Regions from separate parts of the Pseudomonas sp. DWP3-1-2 genome, predicted to be linked through region 1. Evidence: predicted binding sites of a transcription regulator. Region 1 holds the regulator's gene; each other region holds the start of a gene.

The links. The regulator sigma-54, encoded in region 1, starts transcription at its own class of promoters, with help from an activator protein. The targets are predictions, from matches to a motif close to ANTGGCATNNANNTTGCTNT.
Region 2: ACP7B0_RS00125 (CmpA/NrtA family ABC transporter substrate-binding protein) is a predicted target of sigma-54. The motif match lies at 3,989-4,008, and genes of this name have one in related genera.
Region 3: flhA (flagellar biosynthesis protein FlhA) is a predicted target of sigma-54. The motif match lies at 4,511-4,530, and genes of this name have one in related genera.

What each region holds. Positions count from the first base shown of each region.
Region 1 is NZ_JAFCTZ010000002.1:84,925-92,517, forward strand. It holds gene hpf (ribosome hibernation-promoting factor, HPF/YfiA family) at 1-68, opposite strand, end outside; gene ACP7B0_RS06245 (RNA polymerase factor sigma-54) at 199-1,692, opposite strand; gene lptB (LPS export ABC transporter ATP-binding protein) at 1,879-2,604, opposite strand; gene lptA (lipopolysaccharide transport periplasmic protein LptA) at 2,605-3,147, opposite strand; gene lptC (LPS export ABC transporter periplasmic protein LptC) at 3,134-3,706, opposite strand; gene ACP7B0_RS06265 (KdsC family phosphatase) at 3,716-4,240, opposite strand; gene ACP7B0_RS06270 (KpsF/GutQ family sugar-phosphate isomerase) at 4,255-5,229, opposite strand; gene ACP7B0_RS06275 (ATP-binding cassette domain-containing protein) at 5,519-6,328, shown strand; gene mlaE (lipid asymmetry maintenance ABC transporter permease subunit MlaE) at 6,328-7,125, shown strand; gene mlaD (outer membrane lipid asymmetry maintenance protein MlaD) at 7,125-7,592, shown strand.
Region 2 is NZ_JAFCTZ010000001.1:29,633-37,225, reverse strand. It holds gene rlmKL (bifunctional 23S rRNA (guanine(2069)-N(7))-methyltransferase RlmK/23S rRNA (guanine(2445)-N(2))-methyltransferase RlmL) at 1-1,941, opposite strand, end outside; gene rmf (ribosome modulation factor) at 2,516-2,731, shown strand; gene ACP7B0_RS00130 (quinone-dependent dihydroorotate dehydrogenase) at 2,841-3,872, opposite strand; gene ACP7B0_RS00125 (CmpA/NrtA family ABC transporter substrate-binding protein) at 4,177-5,388, shown strand; gene ACP7B0_RS00120 (ANTAR domain-containing response regulator) at 5,399-5,974, shown strand; gene ACP7B0_RS00115 (nitrate/nitrite transporter) at 6,354-7,565, shown strand; gene ACP7B0_RS00110 (protein kinase domain-containing protein) at 7,574-7,593, shown strand, end outside.
Region 3 is NZ_JAFCTZ010000005.1:245,962-253,554, forward strand. It holds gene fliA (RNA polymerase sigma factor FliA) at 1-37, opposite strand, end outside; gene fleN (flagellar synthesis regulator FleN) at 34-867, opposite strand; gene flhF (flagellar biosynthesis protein FlhF) at 983-2,311, opposite strand; gene flhA (flagellar biosynthesis protein FlhA) at 2,323-4,452, opposite strand; gene ACP7B0_RS14575 (LysE family translocator) at 4,600-5,208, opposite strand; gene ACP7B0_RS14580 (AraC family transcriptional regulator) at 5,262-6,101, opposite strand; gene flhB (flagellar biosynthesis protein FlhB) at 6,761-7,593, opposite strand, start outside.

The DNA of each region.
Region 1 (7,593 bases):
TTTTCGGTGATGTAGTCGCGTAGGGCGTCGGTCACATCCAGTTGATGTCCACTGATGTTGACTTGCATACCGCTTTCTCCTTATTGCCAGTGCATAAAGAGGCAGGCTTTTGCCTACCACTGGAACGCTTTGGCTTGCAGCTCTGGCTCGGGTAAAAACGACTGCGGGTTGTGCGCACCCTGTCTTTACCCGGCCGGATCACATCAGTCGCTTGCGTTCGCTGGATGGCGCAATGCCCAGTGATTCGCGGTATTTAGCAACTGTGCGACGAGCTACCTGAATGCCTTGTGCCTCCAGTAAACCAGCGATCTTGCTGTCACTCAACGGCTTTTTCTGATTTTCAGCGGCAACCAGTTTTTTGATGATCGCCCGAATCGCCGTGGACGAACATTCACCGCCCTCCGACGTGCTGACGTGGCTCGAAAAGAAATATTTCAATTCGTATATGCCGCGCGGCGTATGCATGAATTTTTGCGTAGTCACGCGGGAAATCGTCGATTCGTGCATGCCGACCGCCTCAGCAATGTCATGCAGGACGAGCGGTTTCATGGCCTCGTCGCCATATTCCAGAAAGCCGCGTTGATGCTCGACGATCTGGGTGGCGACTTTCATCAGCGTTTCGTTGCGGCTCTGCAGGCTCTTGATGAACCAGCGGGCTTCCTGCAACTGATTGCGCATGAAGGTGTTGTCGGCACTGGTGTCGGCGCGGCGCACGAACCCGGCGTATTGAGGGTTCACCCGCAGGCGAGGCACCGATTCCTGATTAAGCTCCACCAGCCAGCGCTCGTTGTCCTTGCGCACGATAACGTCAGGCACAACATATTCGGCTTCGGTGGATTCGATTTGCGAGCCCGGCCGTGGATTGAGGCTCTGAACCAGCTCGATGACCTGACGCAGCTCATCTTCCTTGAGCTTCATGCGGCGCATCAGCTGGCTGTAGTCGCGACTGCCGAGCAGGTCGATAAAGTCGCTGACCAGGCGCTGAGCTTCAGCCAGCCAGCGGGTTTTGGCGGGCAGTTGGCGCAATTGCAGCAACAGGCATTCGCTGAGGTTGCGCGCCCCGATGCCCGCAGGTTCGAATTGCTGGATGCGGTGCAGAACGGCCTCGATCTCGTCCAGTTCGATATCCAGCTCGGGATCAAAGGCGTCGAGAATCTCTTCGAGGGTTTCGTCCAGATAACCCTGATTGTTGATGCAGTCGATCAGCGTCACGGCAATCAGACGATCGGTATCGGACATGGGCGCCAGATTCAGCTGCCAGAGCAAATGGCTCTGCAGGCTTTCACCCACGGACGTGCGAGTCGTAAAGTCCCATTCGTCATCGTCATTGCTGGGCAGGCTGCTGGCGCTGGTCTGGTAGACGTCTTCCCAGGCAGTGTCCACTGGCAATTCATTGGGAATGCGCTCGTTCCAGTCGCCTTCTTCCAGGTTGTCTACCGTAGGGGCGGGTTCCTGATAAGTCGGCTCCTGAACGTCGGGATTGGGCTTTTGCTCGACGCTGTCGGCCAGGGGGTCAGCGTTGTCGAAGTCTTCTCCTTCTTCCTGGCGTTCCAGCATAGGGTTGGACTCCAGCGCCTCTTGAATCTCTTGTTGGAGATCCAGAGTCGAAAGCTGGAGTAAGCGGATGGCCTGTTGCAGCTGCGGCGTCATCGTCAGCTGCTGGCCCATTCTCAAGACTAGCGATGGTTTCATGGCTGGGGCTTAACACCTTATTCGCCGGCGCACACGCGCCATCCACTACCGGGGCGCCGGAGCGCCTGCATAAGCAAATTATATGCCTGAAACCAAAGTGTTTGCCTAGAGTGTGATGGCAATTAATGCATCATCATCGAAAACATCCAGGCATTGCTCGCTTGGAGGGGCGAGGCACCACAGTAATTACAGGCGGAACTCGTGACCGAGGTAGACCTCTTTCACCAGTTGATTTGCCAGAATGGTTTCCGAGTCGCCTTCGGCGATCAGTTGCCCATCGTTGACGATGTAAGCGGTTTCGCAGATGTCCAGAGTATCCCGAACGTTGTGATCGGTGATCAAAACGCCGATACCCTTGGCTTTCAAGTGATGGATGATCTGCTTGATGTCGCCGACTGAAATCGGGTCCACGCCGGCGAAAGGTTCGTCGAGCAGAATGAATTTCGGTGAAGTAGCCAGGGCGCGTGCAATTTCAACCCGGCGACGTTCGCCACCGGACAGGCTCATCCCCAGGTTGTCGCGAATATGGGTGATGTGGAATTCCTGCAGCAGGCTTTCCAGTTCCTTGCGCCGCGCCGCGCTGTCCAGTTCCTTGCGGGTCTCAAGGATGGCCATGATGTTGTCCGAGACGGACAGCTTGCGGAAAATCGAGGCTTCCTGAGGCAGGTAGCCGATGCCCGCGCGTGCGCGACCGTGCATGGGTTGGTGGCTCACGTCCAGGTCGTCGATCAGTACGCGACCCTGATCGGCCTGCACCAGCCCGACGATCATGTAAAAGCAGGTGGTCTTGCCGGCACCGTTGGGCCCGAGCAGGCCAACGATCTGGCCGCTGTCGATAGACAGGCTCACATCACGCACGACCTGACGGCCCTTGTAGCTTTTAGCCAAATGCTGGGCTTTCAGCGTCGCCATTTACTGGGCCTTCTGCTGGTCGGTTTTCTTTTTCGGCTGGATAACCATGTCGATGCGCGGGCGCGGTGTCGTGACCTTGTTGCCATTGGCGCGGCCAGCGCTGACGATCTGCTTCACGGTGTCGTAGACAATCTTCTCGCCTTCGGACGTGTTGCCGTCATTGATGACCTTGGCCTTGTCGATCAACACGATGCGATCCTGCGATGCATAGTATTGGATGGTGACCGCGTAAGCCTGAACAATAGGCTTGTCCACCGATGGCTTTTGCTCGTAATAAGCCAGGTTGCCGACGGACGTGAACACGTCGACTTCGCCCTGAGCATTACGGGTGATGGTCACGGTGTTACCGGTGATCTTCATCGAGCCTTGCGTGATGATGACGTTGCCTTTGTAGGTGGCTATGCCTTGTTTATCATCAAGCTGTGCATCATCAGACTGGATGTGGATCGGCTGATCGCGGTCAGTCGGCAGGGACCAGGCGCTCGCGCTTCCCAGTGCTGCGCCCAGGCCGAGCAAGAAAGGAAGGGTTTTAACGAGCCTCATACTGTCCTCTTACGTTGGACAGCAGGTCCATCCTGCCGTCGTTCAAATACGCTTTCATCCCTTTGGCCGTCGTCACACCGCCTGCCCCGTCGATTCTAACGGCTTGCTCGGTCTGCGCATATTGCTTCTGTGGGAATACCGTCATCCGACTACTGGTGATGATGGTCGTGCGGTTTTTATCATCGGTTCGGGCTATGCGAACCGAGTCGATCAGTTCGACGTGGTCTCCGCCAGGGGAAACCTCGCCTGTCTTGCTCTGGACGTGCCACGGATAAAGGGTGCCACGATACATTTGCAGGTCCGGCGTGGTCAGCAGCGTGACGTCGGTAGCCTTGAGATGCTCGACCTTGTCGGCCGTCATCTCGTATTGAAGCTTGCCGTCGGGCAAGTACTGAACGCTGTGGGCGTTGATGGCGTAAAAGTCGATAGCGCTTTCGTCCACGGAGGCCGCAGGCTGGTCCATGAAGCTTTCAGGGCTGATATTCCAATACCCGGCAGCGGCCAGCAGGGCCGCCAATACGCCGAAGATCAGAAATGATCGAATTTTTTTACTGAACATAAATGGCTTCTATAGGTAGGCGGCGTGGGCGGCTTCAAGGTTGCCCTGCGCGCTGAGAATCAGTTCACAGAACTCGCGAGCTGCGCCTTCGCCGCCCCGTACCCTGGTAACGCCGTGGGCATGCTGTCGTACAAAGTCTGCGGCATTGGCGACCGCCATGCCCAGTCCGACACGGCGAATGACGGGTAAGTCTGGCAGATCATCCCCCAGATAGGCGACTTGTTCGTAATTCAGATTGAGCCGGGCCAGCAATTCATCCAGAACGACCAGCTTGTCTTCGCGACCCTGATAGAGGTGCTCGATGCCCAGATTGTTGGCGCGACGCTCTACGACCGGGGTTTTTCGGCCGCTGATGATGGCAGTGACGATTCCCGAGGCAATGAGCATCTTGATGCCCTGGCCGTCCAGCGTATTGAAGGTCTTGAACTCGCTGCCGTCTTCCAGAAAGTAGAGGCGGCCATCAGTCAGCACGCCATCGACGTCGAAAACGGCCAGCTTGATGTGCTTGCCTCGTTGCAGCAACTCTGTGGTCATGATCACGTCTCCCATCACATGACGCCTGCGCGCAGCAGATCCTGCAAGTTGAACGCGCCGACGGGGTGGTCGTTTTCGTCTACAACGATCAGGGAGCCAATCTTGTTGTCTTCCATGATCTTCAAGGCTTCGGCGGCCAGCATTTCGGGGCGGGCGGTTTTGCCATGGACCGTCATGACTTCATCAATGGTCGTCAGGCGGATATCGAACGGGCGATCCAGCGTACGGCGCAAGTCGCCGTCGGTAAAGATTCCCGCCAGTCGTCCGTCGGCTTCGAGAACCGCGGTCATGCCCAGGCCCTTGCGGGTCATTTCCATCAGGGATTCACGCAGCAATGTGCCTCGTTGCACCTTGGGCAGTTCATCGCCCACGTGCATGACATGCTCGACCTTGAGCAGCAGGCGTCTGCCCAGCGCGCCGCCGGGGTGGGAGAACGCGAAATCCTCGGCGGTGAATCCACGGGCTTCCAGCAATGCGACGGCCAATGCATCGCCCATCACCAGGGCGGCCGTCGTCGAGGACGTCGGCGCCAGGTTCAGCGGGCAGGCTTCATGGACGACGCGGGCGCTCAGGTTGACGTCAGCGGCCTTGGCAAGTGTCGATGCCGGGTTGCCCGTCAGGCTGATCATCTGGATGCCAAGGCGCTTGATCAGCGGCAGCAAGGTCACGATTTCAGCGGTGGTGCCTGAATTGGACAGGGCCAGAATGATGTCGTCGGCCGTGATCATGCCCATGTCGCCGTGGCTGGCTTCAGCCGGGTGGACAAAGAACGAGGTCGTCCCGGTACTGGCCAGCGTGGCCGCGATTTTCTTGCCGATGTGCCCGGACTTGCCCATTCCAACCACGACAACGCGCCCTTTGCTGGCAAGAATCATCTCGCAGGCCTGGACGAAATCCGCATCGATGGTGCTGAGCAAGCCTTCTACGGCTTCTATTTCGAGGCGGATGGTGCGTTGTGCTGACTGGATCAGGTCGCTGGATTGGCTCATGGGGAAATCGTTCGGCCTTCAAAAGGCGGCGATTATAGCGGTAATGCGCGATTCCCTCACGCTTGATCGTCGATCTTTGTCATCAATCAGTGTGATCCGTTGCTGCTTCTATATAGAACGTGCCGGGAATGTCGTAAATATTTGTGCCAAATCATCCCTGACAGGCTTCTCTCTTTGGTGGCGTGAAATTGCAGTGGTATAGTTCGCGACCTGTTCGGCCCTCCTGGATAGCATGCCTCCCGTCAGGGATCTGGTAGCTGAGAGTGAGTCTGTAGCGCAAGGAGTTTTGATGAGTGCCGATAACGCCTACGCGATCGAGCTGAAGGGCGTTTCCTTCAAGCGCGGTGCGCGCAGCATCTTCGAAAATGTCGATATTCGTATTCCCCGTGGCAAAGTGACCGGCATCATGGGGCCTTCGGGCAGTGGCAAGACAACCCTGTTGCGCCTTATGGGGGCACAGCTGCGGCCGTCTGTTGGCGAAATATGGGTCAACGGCCAGAACCTGCCCAAGCTGTCGCGCAGCGATCTGTTCGATGCGCGCAAGCACATGGGCGTGTTGTTTCAAAGTGGTGCGCTGTTTACTGACCTGGACGTGTTTGAAAACGTGGCCTTCCCCTTGCGCGTTCATACCGAACTGCCGGACGAGATGATTCGCGACATTGTGCTGCTCAAGTTGCAGGCAGTGGGTTTGCGCGGTGCCATCGACCTCATGCCCGATGAGCTGAGCGGAGGCATGAAGCGTCGTGTGGCGCTCGCGCGTGCTATCGCCCTGGACCCGCAGATTCTCATGTATGACGAGCCTTTCGTGGGGCAAGACCCGATTGCAATGGGGGTTTTGGTGCGGCTGATCAAGCTGCTCAACGATGCGCTCGGGATCACCAGCGTGGTCGTTTCCCATGATCTGGCCGAGACCGCCAGCATTGCCGATTACCTTTATGTGGTGGGCGATGGGCAGGTATTGGGGCAGGGGACACCGCAAGAGCTGATGAACTCGGACAGCCCGCGTATCCGTCAATTCATGACTGGCGACCCGGATGGCCCCGTGCCGTTTCACTATCCGGCGCCGGATTTTCGCGAAGATCTTTTGGGGAAGCGCTGATGCGCAGAAAGTCATTAATGGAGCGGATACGCCTGCTTGGGTGCGCCGCGATCGATACCGTTACCGTATTGGGACGATCAGGGATTTTTCTTGTCCATGCCTTGTTGGGGCGTGGCGGGATCGGCGGCAATTTCCAATTGCTGGTCAAACAGCTGCATTCGGTCGGCGTCATGTCCCTGGCGATCATTGTCGTCTCAGGCCTGTTCATCGGCATGGTTCTGGCATTGCAGGGCTTCAGCATTCTCTCCAGCTATGGGTCGGAGCAGGCTGTTGGCCAAATGGTGGCACTGACCCTGTTGCGTGAGCTGGGTCCGGTCGTGGCAGCCTTGCTGTTCGCCGGCCGTGCCGGTTCCGCGCTGACCGCCGAGATTGGCAACATGAAATCCACCGAGCAGCTCTCCAGCCTGGAAATGATTGGTGTCGATCCGCTCAAGTACATCATTGCGCCACGCTTGTGGGCCGGGTTTATCTCGCTCCCTGTGCTGGCGATGATTTTCAGCGTGGTCGGCATCTGGGGCGGCTCCTGGGTTGCCATTGACTGGCTGGGCGTCTACGAAGGCTCGTTCTGGTCGAACATGCAGAACAGTGTTTCGTTCACCGATGACGTGCTCAACGGTGTGATCAAAAGCGTCATCTTTGCTTTTGTGGTGACCTGGATCGCCGTATTCCAGGGTTACGACTGTGAGCCCACGTCCGAGGGGATCAGTCGCGCCACTACCAAAACAGTCGTATATGCCTCATTGGCCATACTGGGCCTGGACTTTATCTTGACCGCCTTGATGTTTGGAGATTTCTGATGCAAAACCGCACCATCGAAACCGGTGTCGGCCTGTTCCTGCTGGCCGGGATACTGGCTTTGCTATTACTGGCCCTGCGTGTCAGCGGTCTGAGCGGCAGCGCCACTAGCGAAACGTATAAACTTTATGCAAATTTCGACAATATTGCCGGTTTGACTGTCAGAGCCAAGGTCAGCATGGCGGGTGTCACGATTGGCAAGGTGACGGCGATCGATCTTGATCGCGATACCTTCACCGGTCGGGTGACCATGGAGATCCAGAAGAAAGTCGATAATCTTCCGGTGGACTCCACGGCATCGATCCTGACGGCCGGCTTGCTGGGTGAAAAATATGTGGGTATCAGCGTTGGTGGCGACGAAAAGCTGCTCAAGGATGGCGGCGTCATTCATGACACGCAGTCGTCCCTGGTGCTGGAAGACCTGATCGGAAAATTCCTGCTCAATACCGTGAGTAAAGACGCCAAATGAG
Region 2 (7,593 bases), on a different contig from region 1:
GTTCTTGTCAGAAAAACCGTTCAGCGACAGGTTGCGCCGCGCCCAGTCCAGGTAGGTCTTGGATAAATCGACGCTGGTGGTGCTGCGCGCGCCGCCCTTGGCCGCATGCACGCTGGCAGTGGCGGTGTAAGCGTACAGGTTAAGGAAACGCTTGCCCGCCGCTTCGCGCTGGATACGCATGCGCATCGGGCGATGATCCAGGAACAGGCCGGTGTCCAGGTAATCGGTCAGGTTCACCAGCAGCTTGACGCCGCCTTCGCTGACCTCCCGGAACTGCCCTTGGGCACTCTGGCGCTCGTACTGTTTGGTGCCGCTTTGACGCTCGCGGCGTTTGATCACCACGCGACTCTTGTCAATGTTCAGCGCCTGAGGAATCGCCGCCAGCGCATCGAACAGACGCGCCGAGGCTTTCTCCGGATCGATGGATTTGGGCGCGGCGTATTCCTGAACGTGAACCCAGTCGTGATACAGGTCGATGGCCAGGGAATATTCCGGCATGTCGGCATCATAGACTCGATAGCAGTCAATCCCTTCGCGGCGTACCCATTTACCCAGCAGCTTGAGGTTCTTCTGCAAGCGGTTGGCGAACATCTGCCCGCCTTCGCTCAGGCGCGGCTGCTCGACAACCACCGGCACGGGCTTGATCGGATTGCCGTTCTTGTTGTACTTCTCGTACTTGCCGGGCGCTTCCAGCGCACCGGAATCCTCGGTGTCGACCTGTTCGCGTTCGATCTGGCGCTGTTCGGCCGTGCGCCGCTCACCGGTGACGAACTGATCGGGAACGACGTTGATCAACAGCAGCTTGCACGGCAACGCGCCGTTCCAGAATGCGTACTGCTTGTGACTGCGAATGCCCATGCGCTTGCCCAGATCCGGGGCACCGGTAAACACCGCAGCCTCCCAGTTCAGACAGGCCTGACGCAGACGTTCGCCGAGGTTTTGATAGAGATACAGCAGGCTCGCTTCATCACCCAGACGCTCGCCGTAAGGCGGGTTGCAGATCACCAGACCTTTCTGGTTCTGATCCGGGCGCGGCTCGAAGGTCGCGACTTCGCCTTGATAGACCTTGATCCAGTCACTCAAGCCGGCACGCTCGATGTTGTTACGACCCGGCTGAATCAGGCGCGGGTCCGCTTCATAACCGCGAATCCACAGTGGCGGCTTGGCCAGGCCTGCCTGGGCACGGGCCACGGCCTCATCATGCAGCTTGTTCCACAGCGCCGGGACGTGGCCCAGCCACGCCGAGAAACCCCAGCGTTCACGTTTGAGGTTAGGCGCGATGTCCGCAGCCATCATGGCTGCCTCCACCAGAAAAGTGCCCACACCGCACATCGGGTCGGCCAGTGCGCCGCCTTGCGCCGCAATGCGTGGCCAGCCGGCACGAACCAGGATGGCGGCCGCCAGGTTTTCCTTGAGGGGCGCAGCGCCCTGCTGCAAACGGTAGCCGCGCTGGTGCAGGCTATGACCGGACAAATCCAGAGACAGAATCGCTTCACCCCGGTCCAGACGCAGGTGCACCCGCAGATCAGGATTAAGCTTGTCGACCGAAGGCCGCGAACCATCGGGGGTCCGCAGTTTGTCGACAATGGCGTCCTTGACCTTCAGGGCGCCGAAATGGGTGTTATCAATGCCCGAACCATTACCACTGAATTCCACCGCCAGCGAGCCATCGGCTTCAAGATGATCCTGCCAGTCGATGTCCAGCACGCCGTGGTAAAGGTCTTCGGCGTCTTTCATCGGGAAGCGCTTGAGCACCAGAAGGACACGGTTGGCCAGGCGCGACCACAGGCAAAGCCGGTAGGCGGTTTCCATGCTGGCCATACCACGGATGGCCGAGGTGTGTTCCCGGGTCTCCTCAAGGCCAAGCGCGGTGGCTTCCTCGGAAAGCAGACCTTCAAGGCCTTTGGGGCAAGTGAGGAAAAGTTCGTAACGTTCGGACATGAATCTTCCAGGGCCGTAGCCATAAGCGGTAGGCAACGCATTGCCCTACCAGATTTAAAACAGGCGTCTTTCGTGGAGAACACCTGCGTGGCACACACATTGTGCCGGTCCGCCGCATGAGTTAATGACATCAATGCGGCAGTTGATCCTTGAACCCTTGGGCAAAAGGACAGGGTTCATGAAAAGGAGCTCATTCAGCACGACAAACGTCGCAATAAAAAGTCACATCGCGACCCTTCGTCGAAAAGCCCTTGAATGCATTCAGCCATCACCCGCGCTTGCGAACCTGTCTCGTTTTGCGCTGAAAGCCTCGACATTGCGGGCTTCTACAAAGTATCAACTTTGAAACACGTCAGCGCTTATGTTTTCGTTAGCACAAATGTGACGTGCTTATGACAAAACGATCATTCACAGCGCCCAATCCATTGGTTAGAACTCATCTCAGGTTGTCACCGCAACGGAGACAGCACCAAGCCCGCGACGCCGGCAGCGGGTACCAACGGCAGAAAATTTCTGCCCGACCTCATCTCGAGGTCCCAGGGACATTACAGTCAACAAACGAGGGCAACACCCTATGAGAAGACTTAAGCGTGATCCGTTGGAAAGAGCATTTTTACGCGGATATCAATTTGGCGTTCATGGAAAATCCCGTGAGCTTTGCCCTTTTACTCTACCGTCAGTACGCCAGGCATGGATCAATGGTTGGCGAGAAGGACGCGGCGACAACTGGGACGGTATGACCGGCACTGCGGGAATCCACAGACTCAACGAACTTCACGCGGTCGGGTAATCAGGTAACTTCCGACCAGTCCAGAAAATCTTTGAAAAAATGACCTAACCAGGCGCGTCCCATCCGGGCGCGGGGCAAAAGCCCAGGGGCTCCTCAGGAGCCCCTTTTTTTACCCCCAGGTACCGGGCATCGCAGCGATGGCATCCACCGACTGGCGAATCAGCGCCGGACCTTTGTAAATGAAGCCGGAATAGATCTGCACCAGACTGGCGCCCGCAGCGATTTTCTCGGCGGCGTGCCTGCCCTCGGTGATGCCCCCGGCAGCAATGATCGGCATACGACCCGCCAGCTCACCGGCCAGAACCTTGACGGTATGGGTGCTCTTCTCGCGCACTGGCGAACCTGACAGCCCGCCCGCCTCGTCCCCGTAAGGCAGACCTTCGACGCCCTGGCGACTGAGCGTGGTGTTGGTGGCGATGACCGCATCCATGCCGGACTCCATAAGAGCGGTCGCCACCAGAACGGTTTCTTCATCGGTCATGTCCGGCGCGATCTTGATCGCTAACGGCACGCGTCGGCCATGCAGCTGGGTCAGCGCCTGTTGCCGGAGGCTCAAGGCTTCCAGCAGTTGCTTTAACGAATCGCCAAACTGCAGGCTGCGCAGCCCTGGTGTGTTGGGCGAACTGACGTTGACCGTGACGTAGCTGGCATGGGCATAAACCTTGTCCAGGCAGATCAGGTAATCGTCCACGGCACGCTCGACCGGTGTATCGAAATTCTTGCCGATGTTGATGCCCAGAATGCCGGTGTACTTGGCAGCCTGAACCCGGCTGACCAGATGATCGACGCCCAGATTGTTGAAGCCCATGCGATTGATGATCGCCTCGGCCTGGGGCAGGCGGAAAATCCGCGGCTTGGGGTTGCCCGGTTGCGCGCGAGGCGTCACCGTACCGATTTCGACAAAACCGAACCCCAACTGAGCGAAACCGTCGATAGCCGCGCCGTTCTTGTCCAGCCCCGCTGCCAGGCCGACCGGGTTGGGAAACTCCAGCCCCATGACCGTCATCGACAAACGCGCAGGTGCCTTGCAGAGCAGACTGTTGAGGCCCAACCGTCCGCCGGCACCAATCAGGTCCAGCGAGAGGTCGTGAGAGGTTTCCGGGGAAAGTTTGAACAGTAACTGGCGGGCCAGGTTATACATGGGCGGGCGCGACTCGTGCGAAGCTGAATTCAGGTCCGCGATTATAGACGTCTGGACCGCCGCGCGCGAGGCATGCGAACAGCTTTTAAAAGGTCGGTATCATCGCGGGCGGTCACGCTGGCATATCGCTTGCTTGGAAACGGCATCAGCGCCCGCTCCAACGGCGGATCGGGTCACAGACAATGGCGTCGTTTTCGTCTTTGCTTACGCAACGACCTGAACGACGCTTTTTTTTGGATTATTCCCTTTAAGCGCCGCGTATTAGCGCCGGAAGCGGCATTTCCCGCAAAGGACGAAAACGCTTATGAATGACTCAATGAACGACCCGCTCGCCTGGGTGGCCGGCAGCGATGCGCCAGAGATGAACAGCCTGGACCTGGGCTTCATGGCGTTGTCTGACAGCGCGTCATTGGTGGTCGCCGCGACTCAGGGTTTTGCGCAGCCTTACGGCCTTTCCCTCAATCTCAAACGCCAGCCTTCCTGGGCCAGCCTGCGGGACAAACTGGTCAGTGGCGAACTCCATGCGGCTCACAGCCTCTACGGCCTGATTTATGCCGTGCAACTGGGCATCGGCGGCGGCCCCACCACTGACATGGCGGTGCTGATGGGCCTGAACCAGAATGGCCAGAGCATTAATCTGTCCCGCTCCCTTCAGGACGCCGGCGTGAGCACTCCTGAAGCACTGGACCGCCGCGCGCACCAAAGCGGCTCAAAGCTGACCTTCGCCCAGACCTTCCCCACCGGTAATCATGCGATGTGGCTGTATTACTGGCTCGCCAGCCAGGGCATTCACCCACTGCACGACGTCACCAGCGTTGTTGTGCCGCCGCCCCAGATGGTTGCGCACCTGCAGGCCGGACGCATCGACGGGTTCTGCGTGGGCGAACCCTGGGGGGCCAGCGCCGTGCAGCAACAGCTGGGCTTTACCCTTGCCACCACGCAGGCGATCTGGCCGGACCATCCGGAGAAAGTCCTGGGCTGCACCCGCGAGTTCGTCGAGCAAAACCCCAACACGGCGCGCGCACTGATGATGGCCGTTCTGGAGGCCAGCCGTTTCATCGAGCAAAACCAGGAAAACCGCCGCAGCACCGCGCAGTTGCTCAGTGGCAAAGAGTACCTCGACGCCCCCGCCACCTGCATCGAACCACGCCTGCTGGGCGAATACAGCGATGGGCTGGGCAACGAATGGCAGGATCATCACGCCCTGCGCTTTCATGGCGGTGGTGAGGTGAACCTGCCGTACCTGTCCGACGGCATGTGGTTCATGACTCAATTTCGGCGCTGGGGGTTGCTGCGCGAAGACCCGGACTACCTTGAGGTGGCCAACAGCGTTCAGCAACTGAAGCTGTATCGTCAGGCTGCCGAAGCGCTGGGCATCAAGGTGCCCGCTTCTGCCATGCGCAGCAGTCAACTGATCGACGGCAAGGTCTGGGACGGCAGCAATCCCGCAGGTTACGCGCGCAGTTTCAAACTGCATGCACTGGCTGACGCCCCCCTCGCCGCTGTCAGTCGCTGAGGCCGCCATCATGCTACGTATCCTGTTAATCAACGACACGCCGAAAAAAGTCGGGCGCCTGAAAGCGGCGCTCAGCGAAGCGGGCTTCGACGTCATCGATGAGTCCGGGCTGATCATCGACCTGCCCGCACGGGTTGAAGCGATTCGCCCCGATGTGATCCTGATCGATACCGAATCTCCGGGCCGGGACGTCATGGAGCAAGTGGTGCTGGTCAGCCGTGATCAGCCGCGCCCGATCGTGATGTTCACCGATGAACATGACCCCGGCGTCATGCGCCAGGCCATCAAATCCGGCGTAAGCGCCTATATCGTTGAAGGCATTCATGCCCAGCGCCTGCAACCCATCCTTGATGTCGCCATGGCACGATTTGAGAGCGATCAGGCCCTGCGTGCCCAACTTCAGGCACGCGACCAGCAATTGGCCGAGCGCAAACGCATTGAACTGGCCAAGGGACTGCTGATGAAAATGAAGGATTGCAAGGAAGAAGAGGCCTATACCCTGATGCGACGCCAGGCCATGAGCAGACAACAGAAGCTGATCCAGGTGGCCGAGCAAATCATTGCCATGAGCGAGATGCTGGGGTGAGGAGAGCGATGCTGGGCCTGTTGGAGCGAGGCTTGCCCGCGAATCGACTTCCGGGCTGGCATCATGACTCGCTGAGTTGACGCCTCTGCGGGCAAGGTGGATCGCCACCCCGTTCGCTCCAACGAAAAGCCGTTCTTCGCGTCTCTGGCCCGGCTTTTGCTTAGGTAATCACACAGGTAGCCAACGGCGGTTGCCCCACTTACGACAAAGACGTCGCACACCTTCTTCGCCAACGCGAATCAGGTTGCGGCGTTTTTTGCGTTTTGGCCCCAGTGAACGGGGCCGGTGGAGCCGCCGAGGTTATGGATGCTCCACCTGCTGGTCTTCGCCCGCTGCGGTTCATGAACCGACAGACTTCCTTTTGCAGATGAGGTGTTCAATGAATACAAGTTTCTGGAAAGCCGGCCACAAACCGACTCTGTTTGCTGCCTTCCTGTATTTCGACCTGAGCTTCATGGTCTGGTACCTGCTTGGCCCCATGGCCGTACAAATTGCTGCCGATCTGCACCTGACCACTCAAGAACGCGGGCTGATGGTGGCCACGCCGATTCTGGCCGGCGCCGTGCTGCGCTTTGTAATGGGCCTGCTGGCTGACCAACTGTCACCCAAAACCGCGGGCATCATCGGGCAAGTGATCGTCATTTGCGCGTTGTTCGGGGCCTGGAAACTGGGCATCCATACCTATGAGCAAGCCTTGATTCTGGGGCTGTTCCTCGGCATGGCCGGCGCGTCATTCGCCGTCGCCTTGCCGCTGGCTTCGCAATGGTATCCCGCCGAACATCAAGGCAAGGCCATGGGCATTGCCGGTGCGGGCAACTCCGGTACGGTTCTGGCGGCATTGATTGCGCCGGTCCTGGCGGTGGCGTTCGGTTGGAGCAATGTGTTCGGCTTCGCCCTAATCCCCTTGGTCCTGACGCTGATTGCCTTCTGCCTGATGGCCCGCAACGCACCGGAACGCGCCAAGCCCAAGTCCATGGCGGATTACCTCAAGGCCCTGGGTGATCGTGACAGCTGGTGGTTCATGTTTTTCTACAGCGTCACCTTTGGCGGTTTCATCGGCCTGGCCAGTGCCTTGCCGGGTTACTTTAACGACCAATATGGCCTGAGCCCTGTCACCGCCGGTTATTACACAGCGGCCTGCGTCTTCGGGGGCAGCCTGATGCGTCCGCTGGGCGGCGCCCTTGCCGATCGATTCGGCGGGATCCGCACCCTGTCCGGCATGTACGCCGTGGCTGCCATCTGCATCGCGGCCGTGGGCTTCAACCTGCCCAGTTCGTGGGCCGCACTGGCGCTGTTTGTGGCCGCCATGCTCGGCCTGGGCGCAGGTAACGGCGCGGTATTCCAACTGGTCCCCCAACGCTTTCGCAAGGAAATCGGTGTCATGACCGGGCTGATCGGCATGGCCGGTGGCATCGGTGGATTCCTGCTGGCAGCGGGCCTGGGCTCGATCAAGCAGCACACCGGTGATTATCAGCTCGGCCTGTGGCTGTTCGCCTTCCTGGGCGTGCTGGCCTGGTTCGGCTTGCTGAACGTCAAGCGTCGCTGGAGAACCACCTGGGGCTCGGCAGCGGTTACGGCTGCCCGCGTCTGAGGTCGTCGATGAGTCTGCAACTGAGTTT
Region 3 (7,593 bases), on a different contig from region 1:
AAGCTTTGCTGTACATCTGGTAGCCGCTGGCTGTCATTGGACAGGCCCCGCAAATGTCTGGTGGACAAGTCGCTCGACGAAAAACTCAAGATGACCGCGGGGGTTGGCCGGCAACGGCCAGGTGTCGACTTTCTGCGCGATCGCCTTGAAGGCCAGGGAGCATTTGGAGCGCGGGAAGGCTTCATAAACGGCCCGCTGCTTCTGCACAGCCTTGCGCACACACTCATCGTAAGGGACGGCGCCCACGTACTGCAGGGCAACGTCCAGAAAACGGTCTGTCACTTTGGTCAGCTTGGCAAACAGATTGCGACCTTCCTGCGGGCTCTGAGCCATGTTGGCCAGGACGCGGAAGCGGTTCATGCCGTAATCGCGGTTAAGCAGTTTGATCAAGGCGTAGGCGTCAGTGATCGACGTGGGTTCATCGCACACCACCAACAGCACTTCCTGAGCGGCGCGCACGAAGCTCACCACCGATTCGCCAATACCTGCGGCCGTGTCAATGACCAGCACGTCCAGGTTATCGCCGATGTCGCTGAAGGCCTGGATCAGACCGGCATGCTGCGCCGGGGTCAGGTGCACCATGCTCTGGGTACCGGAAGCGGCCGGCACGATGCGGATCCCGCCAGGCCCCTGAAGGAGCACATCGCGCAATTCGCAACGGCCTTCAATCACATCGGCAAGGGTTCGCTTGGGCGTCAGACCCAGCAGCACGTCGACATTGGCCAGGCCAAGGTCGGCGTCCAGCAGCATGACGCGCCGGCCAAGCTCAGCCAAGGCCAGCGATAGATTCACTGACACGTTAGTCTTACCGACGCCACCTTTGCCGCCGGTCACCGCGATCACCTGTACGGGATGCATGCTACCCATGTTTATTCATTACCTTGTCTTGCGTAGACCGAAGCCACATTGGCGGCTGCACGTTCGCTTCGGAACAATGCGTGGCAGACCATCGATGCAGGTAAATTTCAGTAGTTCGTTTCACCTAACCCACCCGCTTGCTTGGGTTGTGGTAAAGGTCGGCGAACATATCCGCCATCGCTTCTTCGCTCGGTTCTTCCTGCATCTGCACATTGACCGCACGGGAGACCAGTTGGTGCCTGCGAGGAAGGTGTAAATCATCAGGAATACGCGGCCCGTCAGTCAGGTAGGCCACGGGAAGTTCATGACTGATCGCCAGACTGAGTACTTCACCCAGGCTCGCGGTTTCGTCCAGCTTGGTCAGGATGCACCCGGCCAGACCGCAACGCTTGTAACTGTGGTAGGCAGCGGTCAGCACTTGCTTCTGACTGGTCGTTGCCAACACCAGGTAATTGCGTGCCTTGATGCCACGCCCGGCCAGACTTTCGAGCTGCATGCGCAGGGCCGGGTCGCTGGCTTGCAGGCCGGCGGTGTCAATCAGCACGACGCGCTTGCGCAGCAGCGGATCCAGGGCCTGAGCCAGAGACTGGCCCGGGTCGACATGGGTCACCGGCACGTTGAGGATGCGGCCCAGCGTCTTGAGCTGTTCCTGGGCACCGATGCGAAAGCTGTCCATGCTGACCAGCGCGATGTTCTGCGCGCCGTACTTCAACACATAGCGCGCCGCCAGTTTGGCCAGCGTGGTCGTCTTGCCCATGCCCGCCGGGCCGACCATGGCGATGACACCCCCTTCTTCCAGCGGTTCGACCTCCGGGGTGGCAATCATCCGTGCCAGGTGGGCCAGCAGCATGCGCCAGGACTGACGAGGCTCTTCTATTTCGCTGACCATCGCCAACAGGTCACGGGACAGCGGACCGGACAAACCGATACGCTGCAGGCGACGCCACAGGTTGGCCTGTTGCGGCCGGCTGCCCTGCAGTTGATTCCAGGCCAGCGAGCCCAACTGGACTTCCAGCAGCTCACGCAGACCGTTGAGTTCAAAGCGCATGTTTTCGTAGGCACGCTGCCCGCCTGCCGGTTCGGCCGGAGCGGTCTGGGCCTGGACAAAAGGACGCGGCGGCTCTTCGAGCGTCGGCTCGATGTGCGTATCAGCGGCGCTGAGTGGCATGCCGGCGAACAACTGACGGTTGACCGAAGGGTCACTGTCGCCACGATTATTCAGCTCGGCCTGGGCAGAGACAATTCGGGATTGGGTCTTACGCAGTTCGTCTTCAAGCTCAATGTTCGGCACCCGAGGGGCCAACGCAGAAAGCTTGTAATCCAGCGCTGCAGTCAGCTCCACGCCACCGGCAATGCGCCGGTTACCGATGATGGCCGCTTCCGCGCCCAGCTCATCTCGAACCAGCTTCATGGCTTGACGCATATCGGCGGCGAAAAATCGCTTAACTTGCATGACTCACTACCTCAGCCGTTAGGCCCGACAGTCGCTACGATGGTGACTTGCTTATTGTCAGGAATTTCCTGGTACGCCAACACATGCATGTTCGGTACAGCCAGCCGTCCAAACCGTGACAACATGGCGCGAATCGGACCTGCAACCAAAAGGATCACTGGCAAGCCCTGCATCTCCTGACGCTGCGCCGCGTCGATCAGCGAACGCTGGAGCTTTTCTGCCATGCTTGGTTCAAGCAGAACGCCTTCTTCCTGACCCTGACCGGCCTTCTGCAAACTATTGAGCAATATCTGTTCCAACCTTGGTTCCAGAGTGATAACAGGCAGCTCCGGCTCAATGCCTACAATGCTTTGGACGATTGCGCGGCTCAGTCCGACGCGCACGGCTGCAACCAAAGCGGCGGTATCTTGACTCCGCATGGCGTTGTTGGCGATCGCCTCAGCGATACTGCGAATGTCGCGAACAGGCACTTGCTCGGCCAGAAGCGACTGCAAAACCTTGAGCAACGCTGACAGTGACAGGATCCCCGGCACCAGCTCTTCAGCCAGTTTTGGTGAGCTTTTAGCCAGTAATTGCATCAATTGCTGGACTTCTTCGTGACCAATCAGCTCATGAGAGTGTTTGTAGAGGATCTGATTGAGGTGGGTTGCCACTACGGTACTGGCATCGACCACGGTATAACCCAAGGACTGCGCCTGACTGCGCTGGCTGATTTCGATCCAGACCGCTTCCAGACCGAACGCCGGGTCCTTGGCGGTGATGCCGTTGAGCGTGCCGAATACTTGACCCGGATTAATCGCCAGCTCGCGGTCAGGGTAGATCTCGGCTTCAGCCAGCGTCACACCCATCAGCGTCAAGCGATAGGCGCTGGGGGCCAGATCGAGGTTGTCGCGGATATGCACGGTGGGCATGAGAAAGCCCAGCTCCTGCGAGAGCTTTTTGCGCACGCCCTTGATCCGAGCCAGTAACTGACCACCCTGATTGCGGTCCACCAGCGGAATCAATCGATAACCCACTTCAAGACCAATCATGTCGATCGGCGTCACGTCATCCCAGCCCAGCTCCTTGGAATCCTGGACACGGGTCGGGGACGGCAACATTTCCTGCTGGCGCTTGACCTCTTCCAGCGCCTGAACCTTGACCACGTTCTGTTTTTTCCACAGCAGATAGGCGACACCGCCCGCCACCAGCCCGAGGCTGATGAAGGAAAAGTGCGGCATGCCCGGCACCAGGCCCATGACAATCATGATACCGGCCGACACCGCCAGCGCCTTGTGGGAAGTGAACATCTGGCGATTGATCAGCTTGCCCATCTCTTCCGAACCGGAAGCACGGGTCACCATGATCGCGGCAGCGGTGGACAACAGCAGTGATGGCAATTGCGCCACCAAACCGTCACCGATGGTTAGCAGGGTATAAATCTTGCCTGCGTCGGCAAACGTCATGTTGTGCTGCATCATGCCCACCAGGATGCCGCCGATGAGGTTGATGAACAGGATCAACAGACCCGCGATGGCGTCACCGCGAACGAACTTCGAGGCACCGTCCATGGAGCCGTAGAACTCGGCCTCCTGGGCGACTTCCAGACGACGACGCTTGGCTTCAGGCTGATCGATGAGCCCGGCGTTCAGGTCGGCGTCAATTGCCATTTGCTTGCCCGGCATCGCGTCCAGGGTGAAACGCGCGCTCACCTCGGAAATCCGCCCGGCACCCTTGGTGATTACAACGAAGTTGATGATCATCAGGATGGAGAAAACCACGATACCCACGACGTAGTTACCGCCGATCACCACTTCACCGAAAGCCTGAATCACCTTACCGGCCGCGGCATGACCATCCTGACCGTGCAGCATCACCACCCGCGTGGAGGCGACGTTCAGCGCCAGCCGGAGCAGCGTCGCGACGAGCAGAATGGTCGGGAAAACCGAGAAATCCAGTGGACGCAGGGCGTACACACAGACCAGCAGTACCACGATGGAGAGCGCGATGTTGAAGGTAAAAAACACGTCCAGCAGAAACGGCGGCATGGGCAACATCATCATTGCCATCATGACCAGCAGCAGCAAAGGCACACCCAACTGCCCTCGGCCGAGACCCGCGAGATTGCTGCGTGCGCTGCTGATTAATTGAGAGCGATCCACCGATTCTTCACCTGCGCTAAACCAAAACTTTGACGCCAAAGGCGACCTGGGTTGGCTTGTTGCAAGAAGCTTTCCAATAGTGAACAAAGAGGCAACATTAGGAGAAGTGGTGGCAGGGCTTGGTGCTCCGGCATGCCGACGCGTGGATCACATCAGCACACTCAGCCAGGCGGACGCCAGCAGTAATAAAGCCATCCAGCGATTGAAACGCTGCATCACCCGAGGTGAGCGCAACCAGCGTCTGGAACCAGCACCCAGTAGCGCCCAAACGCCAAGGCACGGCAGCGAAATCAGGAAAAATGCCAATGACAGGCAGGCCACATGAGTCAGGCGTTGCTCGCCCGCCCCGGCGAACACACTGACGACGGCCAGCGCCATCATCCAGGTCTTGGGGTTGATCAATTGCAGGCTGGCGGCCCCCACCAGCCCGAGTCGGCCGTCGGTGCTGCAAGTCTCCAGGGCAGCTGCCGGCGCGCTGAAAATCTGCCACGCGAGGTAACTCAACCAAGCCACGCCGACCCACTGCATCGTGGCTTGCACGACGGGCAAAGCGGACAGCGACGAGCCCGCCCCGGCACCGACCAGCAGCACAATGGTCGCAGCGCTGGCGCAGGCGCCGAAGATAATCGGCATGGCGGCTGCCAACCCGTATCGAGCACTGTTACTCAACACCAGAATATTGGTCGGACCCGGCGTGATAGACGCCACGAAAGCAAACAACAGGAAAGGCAAAAACGTCGGGAAAGAGGGCAACATGGCGGGCAAACTCCGGTGAAGATCATTGAAATCAATCTTCACGAACCGCCGTGTCATCTGTCTGGAAGATTTGAGCAACGCTTGCGGTAGAGCGCTGGCGTGAGGCCGTACGCGCGCACAAACCACCGCCCCAGATGGCTCTGATCGGCGAACCCCAGCTCCATGGCCACCCTCGCAGGTTGTTCGCCCCGAGCCAACATTCGGCGCGCCGTGGTCAGGCGTAACTGCACCAGATACGCATGAGGTGCAATGCCATAAGCGGCCTTGAAGGCGCGAGTCAGACGGAAGCGATCGACGCCCGTAACAAAGGCCAGTTGGTCAAGACCGATGTCAAGGTGGGCGTTGGCGTGCAGATATTCCCGAGCCTTCTGCGCCACCAGGGGCAGACGCGGGTCTTCGCCATAGCGAGTGCGCCAGTGCAAATGGCTGGTCAGGCGCTCGAGCAAACCGTCGAGGGCGGTCTGGCGGACGATCTTCAGCTCACCCTGATGCAGGGTCTGAAATGCCAGGCTGGTGGCATGTGCCAGATGCACGTCGGTGGCCAACGTGTTAGCGAAGCTCAATTCACTGTTGTCGGGAGCGTTGTCGAACACCGCACTCAGTTCCCGTGTCAGCCACTGTGGATCGAGGTACAGCATGCGGTAGGTGAAACCGTCTTCGGTCGGGGCTTCGCCATCATGAATGTCACCCGGCTCAAGCAGAAACACCTTGCCCGGCGTACTTTGATGCTTTGCCCGCCGACAGTGAAACTGCTGAACCCCTTGCTCGGTGACGCCCACCAGATAGCTGTCATGCCAATGCGGGTCGTAGGCGTGGCCCTCGAAATGCGCGCGCAGGGTCTCAATGCCCGTGTCGGCATCCTGGGCCAGGTCGATCCAGTTGTGAGTGGTCATGCAGCACCTGCGAGGCGGATTTCTCAGGTATTTAACCCCCGCGTCTGGGCAATGCCTAGAAGGTTTGTGCAGGCATCGGTTGATGCAGACCTGCGAGGGATGTGCATCCATTAGGGCGGTGAGGCATAGTCACCTTTACGCTCTTACGGCGACTTCTAAAACAAAAAACCACTTTGTACCGGCGTCCTCGCGGGCAAGTCGGAACGCCGCCCGCTCGCTCCAACGAGCCGAGGCCCCTCTGGAAAATCGCCTCGGCAGTTGATTCTGGCTTTTCCGAACCGCGATAGCCCAGACACCGCCAAACGCGCGTCGGGAGGCTGAGTGGAGGTGTTGGGGTGGGGTGCGCTCGGCATGGATGCCGAGCGAGCGCCGTTGGGCCATGGATGGCCCGTCGGCGCGTCGCCCCACCACGACACTGAAGCGAAGGACCCCCTGCGAAGCAGGGGCCGGACGTCAGCGCAAACGGTTTTCGTCTATTTTGCCACGACAAAATGGACCCGGCCGTCAGGACGGAACCTCAGTCCGCAACGCTGAAAATGGTGTGAGTGCTACCCGATCCGAGACGCGCACCCAAAGTCGCAAAGCCTTAAGGACGCCTCAACGGTGACAAGCTCGCAAGGCAATACGCTACAGACCTGCGCAAAGCTCAGGCCACACCATCAGGAATCCCGCCTCAAATCCGGCGGAATGGTGATGTCCCCCAACGGATCCGGCCGCTTGCCGCGACCCGAATGGTACTGCCGAATCTGATAGACATACGCCAGCACCTGCGCCACCGCCAGATAAAGCCCGGCCGGGATTTCCTGGTCCAGTTCGGTGCTGTAATAGATCGAACGCGCCAGCCCCGCCGATTCGAGAATCAGAATCTGATGGTGAGCACCGATTTCACGAATCTTGAGGGCCATGAAGTCCGTTCCCTTGGCCACCAGCATCGGTGCCCCACCCTGCTCCGGGTCATACTTGAGCGCAACGGCAAAGTGGGTCGGGTTGGTGATGATCACATCGGCATTGGGCACCGCTTCCATCATCCGGCGCTGAGACATTTCCCGCTGCAACTGACGAATCCGCTGTTTGACCTCGGGCTTCCCTTCTGAATCCTTGTGCTCATCCCGAATTTCCTGCTTGGTCATCAGCAGCTTTTTGTGGGCTTCCCACACCTGGTAGGGCGCATCTATCGCGGCGATGATGATCAAACCGCAGGCCATCCATAACGTACTCCAGCCCACCACTTGCAAGCTGTGAATGACGGCCATTTCCAGGGGTTCGTGAGCGATGGAAATCAGATCGGCTTTTTCCTTGCTCAGGACCGCTAGCGCCACGACGAGGACCACCACAAACTTGCCCAGGCCTTTGAGCAACTCAATCAACGCATGACTCGACACCATGCGTTTGAGGCCGGAGGCCGGGTTCATCCGGCTGAATTTGGGGGCCATGGACTTGGCCGCAAACAGCCAGCCGCCCAACGACATCGGTGCGATCAATGAGGCGAGCA